Regions from separate parts of the Paraburkholderia sp. JHI2823 genome, predicted to be linked through region 1. Evidence: riboswitches for the same ligand, from Rfam matches in the RefSeq annotation. Region 1 holds a riboswitch; the other holds the start of a gene.

Evidence for each region. A riboswitch is a leader RNA that binds a small molecule or an ion and turns the genes downstream of it on or off. The one in region 1 is predicted to bind glycine.
Region 2: linked by a shared signal. The riboswitch ahead of VSR34_RS22210 (D-amino acid dehydrogenase) and the one ahead of gcvT (glycine cleavage system aminomethyltransferase GcvT) in region 1 are both predicted to bind glycine.

What each region holds. Positions count from the first base shown of each region.
Region 1 covers NZ_JAYMRY010000008.1:2,776-9,134, reverse strand. The annotation lists gene gcvP (aminomethyl-transferring glycine dehydrogenase) at 1-382, opposite strand, end outside; gene gcvH (glycine cleavage system protein GcvH) at 450-830, opposite strand; gene gcvT (glycine cleavage system aminomethyltransferase GcvT) at 918-2,036, opposite strand; glycine riboswitch at 2,126-2,262, opposite strand; glycine riboswitch at 2,319-2,419, opposite strand; gene VSR34_RS11375 (oxidoreductase) at 2,620-3,681, opposite strand; gene VSR34_RS11370 (UvrD-helicase domain-containing protein) at 4,018-6,108, shown strand; gene VSR34_RS11365 (c-type cytochrome) at 6,197-6,359, opposite strand, start outside.
Region 2 covers NZ_JAYMRY010000021.1:107,067-113,425, reverse strand. The annotation lists gene kdpA (potassium-transporting ATPase subunit KdpA) at 1-173, opposite strand, end outside; gene VSR34_RS22220 (potassium-transporting ATPase subunit F) at 170-265, opposite strand; gene VSR34_RS22215 (KUP/HAK/KT family potassium transporter) at 591-2,672, shown strand; glycine riboswitch at 3,266-3,364, shown strand; gene VSR34_RS22210 (D-amino acid dehydrogenase) at 3,513-4,766, shown strand; gene VSR34_RS22205 (LysR family transcriptional regulator) at 4,860-5,810, opposite strand; gene speB (agmatinase) at 5,986-6,359, shown strand, end outside.

The DNA.
Region 1 (6,359 bases):
GCGTGTACGCGGTGTACCACGCCGGGTTTTCGAGCACGTTGCGCAGGATGACGGCTGGCGTGTGCGTGTCGTAGTAGCCCTGCCCGATGTACGAGCGGAACACCTGGTTCTTGTCCGCGAGCGCGCGCAGGGCGGCGAGCGCCTCGGCTTCCGAGCGCGGCTGCGAGAACGGCCCGAGCGGGAGCGTCTCCTTGCGGCGGATCTTCGCCGGAATCACCGCATCGATCAGCGCGGCGCGCGAGGCGAAGCCGAGCGCGTCTAGCATCGCCTGCTGGTCGGCCGTGTCAGGGCCGATGTGGCGGGCGGCGAAAGCGTCGTGCGCTTCGAGCGCAGCAAGCGAGAGCGGGGAGTTCATCAGACGATCCGGGTGTTCGAGCTTCATGGGGGTTCCTGCGGGCGCGGGCGGTGCGCGTGGCGAGCGCGCCGCCGCGCCGTTGCGGTTACGGGAGTTAAGCGCCGATGGCCTTTTCGTAGGCTGCGGCGTCGATCAGCGCATCGAGCTTGGCGTCGGCGGCGGGCTTGATCTTGAAGAGCCACGATTCGTACGGCGCACCGTTGACCTGGTCGGGCGTATCGACGAGCGACGTATTCGACTCGATGATCTCGCCTGCGACCGGCGCGTAGATGTCCGAGGCGGCCTTGACCGACTCGATCACGGCGACGGCGTCGCCGGCGGCGACCGCGCGGCCCGCGTCAGGCAGCTCGAGGAAGACGATGTCGCCCAGCGCTTCCTGCGCATGGTCGGTAATGCCGACGGTCAGCGTGCCGTCGGCTTCGGTGCGGATCCACTCGTGCGATTCGGTGTATTTCAGATCGGCCGGGATGCTCATGGGTTGCTCCAGTGCGTGGTTCGGCGAATTTTGGTTCGCTTGTTGCTTGAAAAAGGGGAGGGCGTGCGCGGCTTAAATCCTTGCGGATCAGGCGACGAGCACCTTGCCGTTGCGCACGAACGGCAGTTTTACCACGCTTGCGGGAAGGGCCTTGTCACGGATCTGCACCTGCACGACGTCGCCCGGCTGCACGCCCTTCGGCACGCGCGCGAAGGCGATGGATTCCTGCATGGTCGGCGAGAACGTGCCGCTCGTGATCTCGCCCTCGCCGTGCGGCGTGAGCACCTTCTGGTGCGCGCGCAGCACGCCGCCCGCCTTGCCGTTTTCCTTCTGCAGGATCAGGCCGACGAAGGCCATGCGCGAGCCGTTCGCCTCCAGCGCCGGGCGGCCGACGAAATCGCGCGGCTCTTTCATGTCGACGGTCCAGGCGAGGCCCGCGTCGAGCGGCGAGACGCCGTCGTCCATGTCCTGGCCGTAGAGGTTCATGCCCGCTTCGAGGCGCAGCGTGTCGCGCGCGCCGAGGCCGCAGGGCTTCACGCCCTGGCGCTGGAGGGCGTCCCAGAACTCGCACACGGCGGTGGCGGGCAGCACGACTTCGAAGCCGTCTTCGCCGGTGTAGCCGGTGCGCGCGATCATCAGCTCGCCGAACGGCGTCGCCTCGATCTTCGCGGCGTTGAAGGGTTTGAGAACTTCCGTGGCGCTGCGCGAGGAGGGCGCGACCTGCCAGACCTTTTCGCGCGCGTTGGGGCCCTGCACGGCGACGATCGCGAGATCGCGGCGCGGCGTGATGGCGAGGCCGAAGCCGCCTTCGGCATTGAGCTTTTCGAACCAGGCGATGTCTTTTTCGGCCGTGCCCGCGTTCACGACGGTGCGGAACTGGTCGTCGGCGAAGTAGTAGACAATCAGGTCGTCGATCACGCCGCCTTCGGGGTTCAGCATGCAGGAGTAGAGCGCCTTGCCCGGCGTGATGAGTTTCGCGACGTTGTTGGCGAGCGCGCGCGAGAAGAATTCGCGTGCCTTCGGGCCCGAAAACTCGACGACGCACATGTGCGAGACGTCGAACATGCCCGCGTCGGTGCGCACGGCGCGATGCTCGTCGATCTGCGAGCCGTAGTTGACGGGCATGTCCCAGCCGCCGAAATCGACCATGCGGGCGTTGAGCGCGCGGTGAGTGTCGTTCAGCGGGGTGCGTTTGAGTTCGGTCATGGGGCCTCGGGCAGTCGCGAAAAATCGCGCGAAAACGAAAAAGGCCATGCAGGAAGCGCCGCAGGCACGATGCCCGTGGTCGATTCTTGCATGGCCCCTCTGTCCTCGGTACCTGAGAGATTGCGCCCTTTATTGCGGCGCGCGCCCCTTCGGTGGGCAGCCTGAACGCGGGGCGGTTAGTTTTGCGCCACCGCCCGTTCTACTGCCGCTCTCCAGAGTTGCGGACCTTCTGCTGCTTCGTTGGCTTCGCGCAGAAAGCGCAGAAGCGGCGAAGCAGCGGTCCGGCGCGCACGGTCCTTTTGCCTGAGAGTTTGTGGGTTGCCCCTTCGGCGGCGCCGGTTGCACTAGTGAAGGCAAACGGCGCGCTCTCCCGGCGCGCGCAGCGATTGTGCGCGACGCGTCGGGGCTGTGTCAATGCGGAAAAATTCGGCGCGCGGCGCGGCGAAACCGCTGGAAGCTTTGCGGGCATTGGCTCGCGCGGATCGGCGGTGCGACCTGCGCGGCGGCGGCGAAAAACGGGGGCGGTTCGGTTGGCGGCGAACCGAACGCGAGCCGGGCGGCGCCTCGACCCGCGCGGCGACGCTCAGGACTCGCGCACGAACGCCAGCGTGCGGCCTTCTTGCGCGCTTTGCATCGCAAGCTCGATGAGCGCCATGACGTCGATGGCGTCCTGAGGGCTCACCGGGAACGCCTTGCCCTCGCGAATCGCAGCGGCGAGTGCGCGGTACAGATCCGCGTAGTTGCCGGCCGCGTTGGGCACCTCGAGATCGGCTTCCTGGCCGTCGTCGCGCAGCACGTGCAGCCGGCCCGCCTCGTTGCCCGCGCCGAACCCCGGCTGCCCCGGGCGCAGCCCGTCCTTGAGCTGATCCTCCTGGGTGTCGAGGCCCTTCTTCAGATAGCTGCCGCGTGTGCCGTGAATCGCGAAGCGCGGCGCATACGCGGCGAGCGCGCTGGCGTGCAGCACGGCGTCGTGGTGCGCATAGCGCAGCACGAGGTGCGCGTAATCCGGCGCGCTCGCGTTGTCCCGGCGCGTGTGGACGAAGGCGGTGATCGATTCGGGCGCGCCGAAGAGCGCGAGCGTCTGGTCGATCAGATGCGGCCCGAGGTCGTAGAGCAGGCCGCCGCCGCGCGTGGCATCCTCGCGCCAGCGCTGCTTCACTTGCGGGCGGAAGCGGTCGAAGTGCGATTCGTAGTGCGTGACGCGCCCGAGCTGGCCGCCCGCGATCAGTTCGCGCACGGTGAGGAAATCGCCGTCCCAGCGGCGGTTGTGGAACGGCGCGAAAACGAGGCCGCGCTGCTTCGCGATGGCCGCCAGCGTGCGCGCTTCTTCGGCCGTGAGCGTGACCGGCTTGTCGACGAGCACATGTTTGCCGCGCTCGAGCGTGCGGCGTGCGAGGTCGTAGTGCGTGTCGTTGGGCGTGGCGATCACGACGCACTCGATCGCGTCGATCGAGAGCAGGGCGTCGAGGTCGGGGACGATCGCTGCGTCCGGGTAGTCGGCCTGGGCGCGCTCGCCCTGGCTCGTCGCGATGGCGGCAAGCTGCGCGGCGCCGCTATGGGCGATCACCGGGGCATGGAAGGTCTGGCCGGCGAAGCCGTAGCCCATCAGGCCGATTTGCAGCGGTGCAGTCTGCGTTGCAGTCATTTGGCGCTTCCTCTTTTTCAGCGACGGAACCGGAGGGCCCCGCTGAATGAGCGGCGCGGCGCGAGCCACGGCCGCGGGTGACGGAAGGGCGTTATTGTGGCACGGCGCGCCCGCGGGAGCGGGGTGAGGCGAGGGCCGCGAGGCGCGTGAAGATCGGGGGCGACATCGGCGCAGCGCCGCGCCGTGTTAACATCGCACCTCCCGCGCGAGGGCGAGATGTCCGCATGCCTCGCGCCGTGCGGATTGCCGGGCGTCGGCGTTCTCAGCCGACGCCGCAGCGCCACGAAAATCCGCACGCGTCCCAGCCGTACCACCCGTTTTTCCAATCCAGCAACGATGTCCGCAGGCCTGAATCCCGCCCAAAGCGAAGCGGTGCGCTATCTCGACGGTCCCTGTCTCGTGCTCGCCGGCGCGGGCAGCGGCAAGACGCGCGTCATCACGCAAAAAATCGCGCACCTCATCGAAGCGAAAGGCTTCGAGCCGCGCCATATCGCGGCCGTCACGTTCACCAACAAGGCCGCCGCCGAAATGCGCGAGCGCGTGGGCAAGCTGCTCGAAGGCAAGACGCTCACGACGCCCGGCAAGGAAGGCCGCAAGGTGCCGACCAACCAGCTGACGGTCTGCACGTTCCACTCGCTGGGCGTGCAGATCCTGCGCCAGGAAGCCGAGCACCTGGGGCTCAAGCCCCAGTTCTCGATCATGGACTCGGACGACTGCTTCGCCATGATCCAGGAGCAGGTGGGTTCGACCGACAAGGGTTTCATCCGCAAGATCCAGTCGATCATCTCGCTCTGGAAGAACGGCCTCGTGATGCCGGAGCAGGCGCTCGCGAGCGCGTCGAATGAGGACGAGCACCAGGCCGCCATCGTCTATCGCAACTACGTAGCGACGCTGCACGCCTACCAGGCCGTCGATTTCGACGACCTGATCCGCCTGCCGACCGAGCTGTTCGCGAAAAACGAGCCGGTGCGCGAGCGCTGGCAGAACAAGCTGCGCTATCTGCTGATCGACGAGTACCAGGACACCAATACCTGCCAGTACGAACTGCTCAAGCTGCTGGCGGGCCCACGCGCCGCGTTCACGGCCGTGGGCGACGACGACCAGGCGATCTACGGCTGGCGCGGGGCCACGATCGAGAATCTCGCGCAGCTCGGCAAGGACTACCCGAAGCTGCACGTCATCAAGCTCGAGCAAAACTACCGCTCGACCGTGCGGATTCTCACGGCGGCGAACAACGTCATTGCGAACAACCCGAAGCTGTTCGAAAAGAAGCTGTGGTCCGAGCACGGCATGGGCGACACGATCACGGTCACGCCCTGCAACGACGAAGAGCACGAAGCCGAATCGGTCGTGTTTCGCCTCTCGGCGCACAAGTTCGAGCGGCGCGCGCAGTTTCGCGACTACGCGATCCTCTATCGCGGCAACTTCCAGGCGCGCATATTCGAGCAGGTGCTGCGCCGGGAGCGCATTCCCTATGTGCTCTCGGGCGGCCAGTCGTTCTTCGACAAGGCCGAGATCAAGGACATCTGCGCGTACCTGCGCCTGATCGCCAACCATGACGACGACCCCGCGTTCATTCGCGCGATCACCACGCCGCGGCGCGGCGTGGGGAACACCACGCTCGAAGCGCTGGGCTCGTTCGCGGGGCAGGCGAAGGTGTCGCTGTTCGAGGCCGTGTACATGGGCGGCATCGAGGCGCGGCTTTCGGCGCGCCAGGTGGAGCCGATGCGCGTGTTCTGCGACTTCATGCAGCGCCTGGCCGAGCGCGCGCTGAAGGACCCGGCGACCGTCGTGCTCGACGATCTGATGGACGCGATCCATTACGAGGCATATCTCTACGACGCCTTCGACGAGCGCCAGGCGCAGTCGAAGTGGCAGAACGTGCTCGAATTCCTGGAGTGGCTCAAGCGCAAGGGCACGAAGCCGGAGCAGGAGCCCGGCGAGGACAGCGAGGCGACCGGCTACGACAACGCCGACGGCCTCGCGGACACCGGCAAGAACCTCATGGGCCTGATTCAGACCGTAGCCCTGATGTCGATGCTCGAAGGCAAGGAAGACGACCCGGACGCGGTTCGCCTTTCGACCGTGCACGCGTCGAAGGGGCTGGAGTATCCGCACGTGTTCCTGGTGGGCGTGGAGGAAGGGATCATGCCGCACCGCGGCGGCTCGGAGGACGACGTGATCGACGACGCGCGCATCGAGGAAGAGCGCCGCCTCATGTACGTGGCGATCACGCGCGCGCAGCGCAGCCTGCATCTGAACTGGTGCAAGAAGCGCAAGCGGGCGCGCGAGACGGTGGTGTGCGAAGCGTCGCGCTTCATCCCGGAGATGGGGCTGGACGACGCGCCGCCTCCCACGGCCGAGGAAGCGCCGATGACGCCGAAGGACCGGCTGGCGAGCCTCAAGGCGTTGTTGCAGAAGGGCTAGGCGCTTGTGTGCGCGGGTTGAAAAGCGAAGGGCCGCGTCGGCGTCGATGCGGCCCTTCGTGATTTCTGCGTAGTGCGCGTGCGGCGGCTTACTTCGCTGCGCTCACCATATAATCGACGGCGGCCTTCACGTCGGCGTCGGGTGCGTTGGAACCGCCCTTGGGGGGCATCGCGCCCTTGCCGTGCAGCGCGTAGTTGTAGATCGTGTCCATCGGGTCTTTGAGGCGCGGCGCCCAGTCGGCCTTGTTGCCG
Region 2 (6,359 bases), on a different contig from region 1:
TCGGGATCCACCCCAGCAAGCCGATAGAGGAGATGCTCGACCGGCCGTCCGATCTTGCGGACGACGACAGATGTGCCATCGAACACCGAGGTCATGTAGTGACCAAGCGGAATGGCGATGGCAGTCAGGACAACGATGAAAAGTACGACATGGAGTACGTTGTAGGTATTCATTCGAGTTCCTCCGCGCGCAGTAGCGCGTACACGAGGTACACGAGCAGGAGAAGCGTCGCCGCGGCGGCGAGCCAGATCATCCACGCGGTCATGGCCGGCCTCCCGGTGCACGCCCGTAGAGTTTCTCGCAACCGACGACAAGCGCGGCACTGAGCCCGAGGAAAGCGACAATGCCGACGATGTAGATCAGGTCCATTTCTTTTCCCCTGGCTGATCGGAAACGATGACGCGAAGTCAGACCTTTGTAATGGTCATGAAAAGACTAGGCAACCGGGAATAAAAAAGCTGTAAATATTGAATATATGGGAAGGGTGGCCAACGATAGGAACCTGCGCGGCAGGTGCGTGGCAAGGGGCGAATTGCGTAAGCTGTTTAATTCATCGGCTTTGGCTCTCTCTCTATGGCGGAAGAGCCTGAATGACCTTTGCGTGTGATGTACGCGACCAGCGACAGTGGGACGGAACTGGTGCAAAATCCGCGCACGGATGGCTGCGATTTGCAGTGGTTTTAAACGACCCAAGCTTGGTTAACATGTCGAACCCAACTAACGCCAGCGTCGAACCGGCTGACCAGCGCGGAAAGAACACAAGTCCTCCCCATGCGCCGCCGTCCGCCCACGCAGCCACCGCTATGGCATCGCTCGCACTCGCCGCGCTCGGCATCGTCTTCGGCGACCTGGGCACGAGTCCTCTCTACGCATTGCAGGAAGCGTTCAATGGTGCGCGTGGCGTGGCCGCGACGCCGGAAAACGTGGTGGGAATCGTTTCCCTCTTCCTGTGGTCGCTGATCCTCATGGTGAGCGTCAAGTACGTTCTCGTTCTGATGCAGGCCGACAACCACGGCGAAGGCGGATTGCTGGCACTGCTCGCATTGCTGGTGGGAGAGCGTACCGGACGAGAGACACGGCGGGCTGCGCTGCGTTGGGTGTTCCTCGCGATGTTCGGTACGGCGATGCTGTATGGCGACGGCGTCATCACGCCGGCGATCTCCGTGCTCAGCGCGGTGGAAGGGATCGAGATCGCGACACCGGCCTTCTCGCACTATGTCGTGCCGATCACGGTGGTGATCCTCGTCGCGCTCTTCGCCGTTCAGCCCCTCGGGTCGGGCAAGGTCGGGGTGGCATTCGGTCCGGTACTAGCCATCTGGTTTGTCGTGATCTTCGTCCTCGGCGTTGCATCCATTGCGGAAGCGCCCGGCATTCTTGCAGCGTTCAACCCCATCAACGGTGCCATCTTCTTCATGCACAACGGTTTCCGGGGCTTTCTCGCGCTGGGAGCCGTGGTGCTGTGCCTGACCGGCGGCGAGGCGCTGTACGCCGACATGGGGCACTTTGGCGCCAGACCCATACGTCTGGCCTGGTACGGGTTGGCACTGCCCGCGCTGACTGCCAGCTATCTCGGACAGGGCGCGCTTCTGTTGCGCAATCCCGGCGCAGCATCGCGGCCCTTCTATACGACCGTCCCCACGTGGGGACTGTATCCCATGGTGGTCCTGGCAACGCTCGCGACCATCGTCGCGGCGCAGGCACTGATTTCCGCAGTCTTTTCTCTCACGCGACAGGCGGCACAACTCGGCCTTTCGCCTCGCGTGACGGTCAGGCACACGTCGTCGAGCACGGCCGGACAGATCTACCTGCTCGGTCTGAACTGGCTGCTCATGGCCGGGACCATTGGCGTGGTACTGCTCTTCCGCTCCTCGGACAGTCTTGCGGCGGCGTTTGGCATTGCGGTGTCGACCACCATGGCGATCACGACCATGCTTTTCGCGGCATTCGCGCACGTGCGGTGGAAGTGGCCTGTGTGGCGCGTCGGACTCGTCGCCGGGGTTTTCATGGTGGTGGACGCAGCGTTTGTCGCGGCCAATGCGTTGAAGTTTGCGGACGGCGGCTGGCTACCTCTCGCGATCGGCGGCCTCACGTTTCTGGTATCGACAGCCTGGCTGGTCGGGCTACGGGCGATGCGCCGCTCACGGGGTGATTCGGGCTTGCCGCTCGACGTCTTTATCGCAAGTCTCGCGAGAGACACGCCATACCGCGTTACGGGCACAGCCGTGTTTCTGATGGCCGCCGGTGACTCGGTGCCCACCACACTGCTGCACCACCTGAAGCACAATCAGGTGCTCCACCGGCAGGTGATTCTGCTGACCTTGCTGACCGAGGAGATACCACGCGTATCGCAGGAGGACCGGTTCGATGTGCAGTGCTTCGATCAGGGCTTCATTCGCATTGTGGGGCGCTACGGTTATCTGGAGTCGCTCGACGTGCCGGACCTACTTGAACAAGCCTTGCAGAAAGCCGGACGAGAGGCGTACGACGCGATGACCACCTCGTTTTACCTCGGGCGCGAGTCGCTCACGGTATCAAGGAAGCTGAATCCCGGCCGCCGTTTGCTGTTGAGTCTCTTTATTCTGCTGCGCAAAAATGAACTGGACGCGACCAACCACCTGAAGGTGCCGCCTAACCGTGTAGTCGAGATGGGGGCGCGGCTTGACCTCGAGTGAGGGAGGCGTGTGCGATACGATCGCCGCGGGCGGTGGCAAGCGCAGTCTAACCGGCGCCCATCTGGCTTTCGGTCGCGAAAGTGCGTCACGCGCACAAGCCGTGGCGGCTGACAATAGAGCTAGCCAGGTCTCGTACGCTACCGCCGCTGATCGCGCAAATATCTGAGTGGCCGGTGTGACGTCCTGAACGGACATCGAGACTACACAAGCTTGAATGACCGAAGGGGGGCGCAAGTACGCATCCGCTGAGAGTTAGACCCGAAATTCGTGGTCGTGGAGGTTTGAATGACGGGACTGCGCCTGAAGCTGCCTCACGAGGGGCGACACCTGAGCGTCAGCAATGGCCGAATTCCGTGCGTAGCTTCTTCGTCGGGATCCGGAGTATTGCGGGCGTTCCAATGGCAGGTTTCCTCGCTTGCTGATCTGCAGCTTCGGGTTGGCAAGCGACTGCCCGTGCTGTTTGTGTGCGCAAGTCGGAAGCGACAGCGACTCATGGGCGCTTGACGAGCCTTTCAAACGTCGCTCAGCACAATTGACCGTGAAAAATACCGCTTGCAGGCCGATTATCTTGCCGCTATCTTTGCACTGTTCGATGAGCTGCAGCGGGAGAGACCGTCACTGCGAAAGCGTGTGACGGCGCCGACGGAGCAACCGCCCCGGAAACTCTCAGGCAAAAGGACCCCTGCGGCGAGAACATCTGGAGAGCGGCGCGAACGCGCCCACCGAAGGAGATTCCTGCCCGCCGGATCGAGCGCGCGGCAGGAAGAAACTCTCAGGTCCATGGACAGATGGGGCACTGGTGTCGGAAACGACAGTGCTCAATCTAATCGGGACCATGTCATGTCACGAATCGCCATCATTGGCGCCGGAATTACCGGCGTCACGACCGCTTACGCCCTTGCAAAACGTGGTTTTCGCGTTGCGGTGTTCGAACGCCATCGTTATAGCGCGATGGAGACCTCCTTCGCGAATGGCGGCCAGCTGTCCGCGAGCAACGCCGAAGTCTGGAACAGCGCCGCCACGGTCCTCAAAGGCCTGCGCTGGATGCTCACGCGTGACGCGCCGCTGCTCGTGAATCCGCTGCCAGGTTGGCACAAATACACGTGGATGGCCGAGTTCCTGCGGCAGATCCCAAACTATCGCGCGAACACGCTCGAGACGGTGCGCCTCGCGATTGCGGCCCGTGAGCACCTGTTCGACACGGCGCGCAAGGAAGGGATCGAGTTCGACCTGGAGCAGCGCGGCATCCTGCACATCTACAAGGACCGCAAGAGCTTCGACACGGCCTCGAAGGTCAACGCCATCCTGAACGAAGGCGGACTCGATCGCCGGCCCGTGACGGCAGCCGAGATCCGGCAGATCGAACCGGCACTGGAGGGCGCTTTTTTCGGCGGCTTCTTCACGCCATCCGATTCCACCGGCGACATCCACAAGTTCACGCGCGGCCTTGCGAACGCGTGCGTGCGGCTCGGCGTCGAGTTCCATTACGACACGCAGATCGATGCAATCCGGCGCGGTTCGGACGGCGCTTTCACGCTCTCCACGCTGGAACAAGGTAATTCGCATGACGAAGCGTTCGACCGAATCGTCGTCTGCGCGGGCGTGAACAGCCGTGCATTCGCGTCGATGTTGGGCGACCACGTGAACGTTTATCCGGTAAAAGGCTATTCGATCACCGTATGTCTCGACGACGAGATCAGCCAGCGCGCCGCGCCGTGGGTCAGCCTGCTCGACGAGAGCGCCAAGATCGTCACGAGTCGGCTGGGCGCCGACCGGTTCCGCGTGGCCGGAACGGCCGAGATCAACGGCTTCAACCGCGACATCCGCGCGGATCGCGTCGCGCCGCTCGTCGAGTGGACCCGAAGCCTGTTCCCGCAGATCAACACCTCGCGCGTGATTCCGTGGGCGGGCCTACGGCCGATGTTGCCGAGCATGCTGCCGAAGGTCGGCAGGGGACGCATGCCGGGCGTGTTCTACAACACGGGGCACGGGCACCTCGGCTGGACTTTGTCGGCGGCAACGGCGGAGAACGTCGCCGCGCTGATCGAGGGCGCCGCCGGCAGTTCACGGGGAGTGCGCCTCGCGGTGTCCTGAGAGCAGCCTGCGGCGCAATGGCCGCCCGCATGCCCACGGCGTGCGAGCGCCATTTCATGCGTCTTCGCGGTTGCCGGACATGCCGCGCCGCCTTTACCTGCGGCGTGCAGGCTTCGTTTCGTCCTCGTGTTTGCCCGGTCGCTCGCTCAGCCAGACTTCATGCAGATCGACCATGAACGCCTGCAGGATCGAAGGCACAGCGGAAGCCCGGCGCGTCACTGCGCAGAACGGCGACTGCATGCCAAATTGCCCGGGGCCGATTCGCCGCATTTCGTCGCGCTCGACCCAACGTGTTGCGTAGTGGTTAGGCAGGAATCCGATATACGCGCCGGAAAGGATCAAGATCGCCTGCGCCTCGACGTTGTCGACGGTCGCCGCGGCTTTGCTCGCGCTGAGCATCTTCAGATCGTGCTGCTGCAGGTAGCCGCGCGCGGCGATGCGGCTCGCGGCGATCGCTTCGGTCTGGTCGCCGCCTTCCCGTGCGCTCGCAAAGAGCGGGTTCCCCCTGCCGCAATAGAGACCGTCGGGCTCGAGATAGAGCTCGGTGTAGTTCAGGCCTGGCACGTGTATCGGGAAATGCCCGATCGCGACATGCAGCCTGCCGTCCAGCACCCGCTCCTCGAGTTCCGCTGGCATGCCGATATAGACGTCGACGTGCACGTCGTCACCGCGCGAGACGAACTTCTGCAACGCCTGCGGCAGCGGCGAAGCGGTATCCGTCACCGTGTTGTCGATGATGCCGAGGTAGAGCCTTCCCGCGATATGTTGCTTTAACGCGTCCGTTTCCATGCAGAACGCCTCCACGGCGACCTGCAGGCGCTGGGCTGCCTCATAGGTCGCGAGTCCGTGCTCGGTGAGACGGAAGCCGCCGCGGCCGCGCTCGCACAGCTTGAGGCCGAGACGCGTTTCGAGCGTGGTCATCTGCTCGCTGATGGTCGACTGGCTGACGTTCAGGGTCGCCTGGGCCGCGGAGAAGCCGCCGCATCGCACGACATGCATGAAAACCCTGATTAGCTTGAGATCCACGTCCTGCAGTTGAATCATTGCCTGCGTTCCCCCTGATCGCTTGCTTCGGAAATTCCGATATGAACATCTGATCCCTGGGATTTCTGTTCAAAAAGATTGCGCACATAGTGTCTCAAAACGGCGGCCCGACAAAAACCGGGTCGTACACCGATCCTTGGCTGGATGACCTGGCCATTCACACACGGAGACACTCATGCCGGGCAACACGTACGAAACCGGGCGGCTCGACTTACCGTTCGTGGGACATTGCACGTTCGCGAAATCACCGGTCTGCCTCGACTGGGACCGTATCGATGCCGACGTGGCGATCCTTGGCGCGCCGAACGATATGGGTACGCAATGGCGTTCGGGCGCGCGCTTCGGGCCGCGCAGCATCCGCGAGGCGTCCACGCTGTTCTCGTTCGGCCACTCGGGCGTGTACGATCACGAAGACGACGCGCTCTATCTGACGCGCGACCAAGTGCGCATGGTCGACGTGGGGGACGCCGACATCGTCCATACCGACATGGCCGCGAGCAATGCCAACATCGAAAGCGCGGTGCGCAAGATTCTCGCGAACGGCGCGAT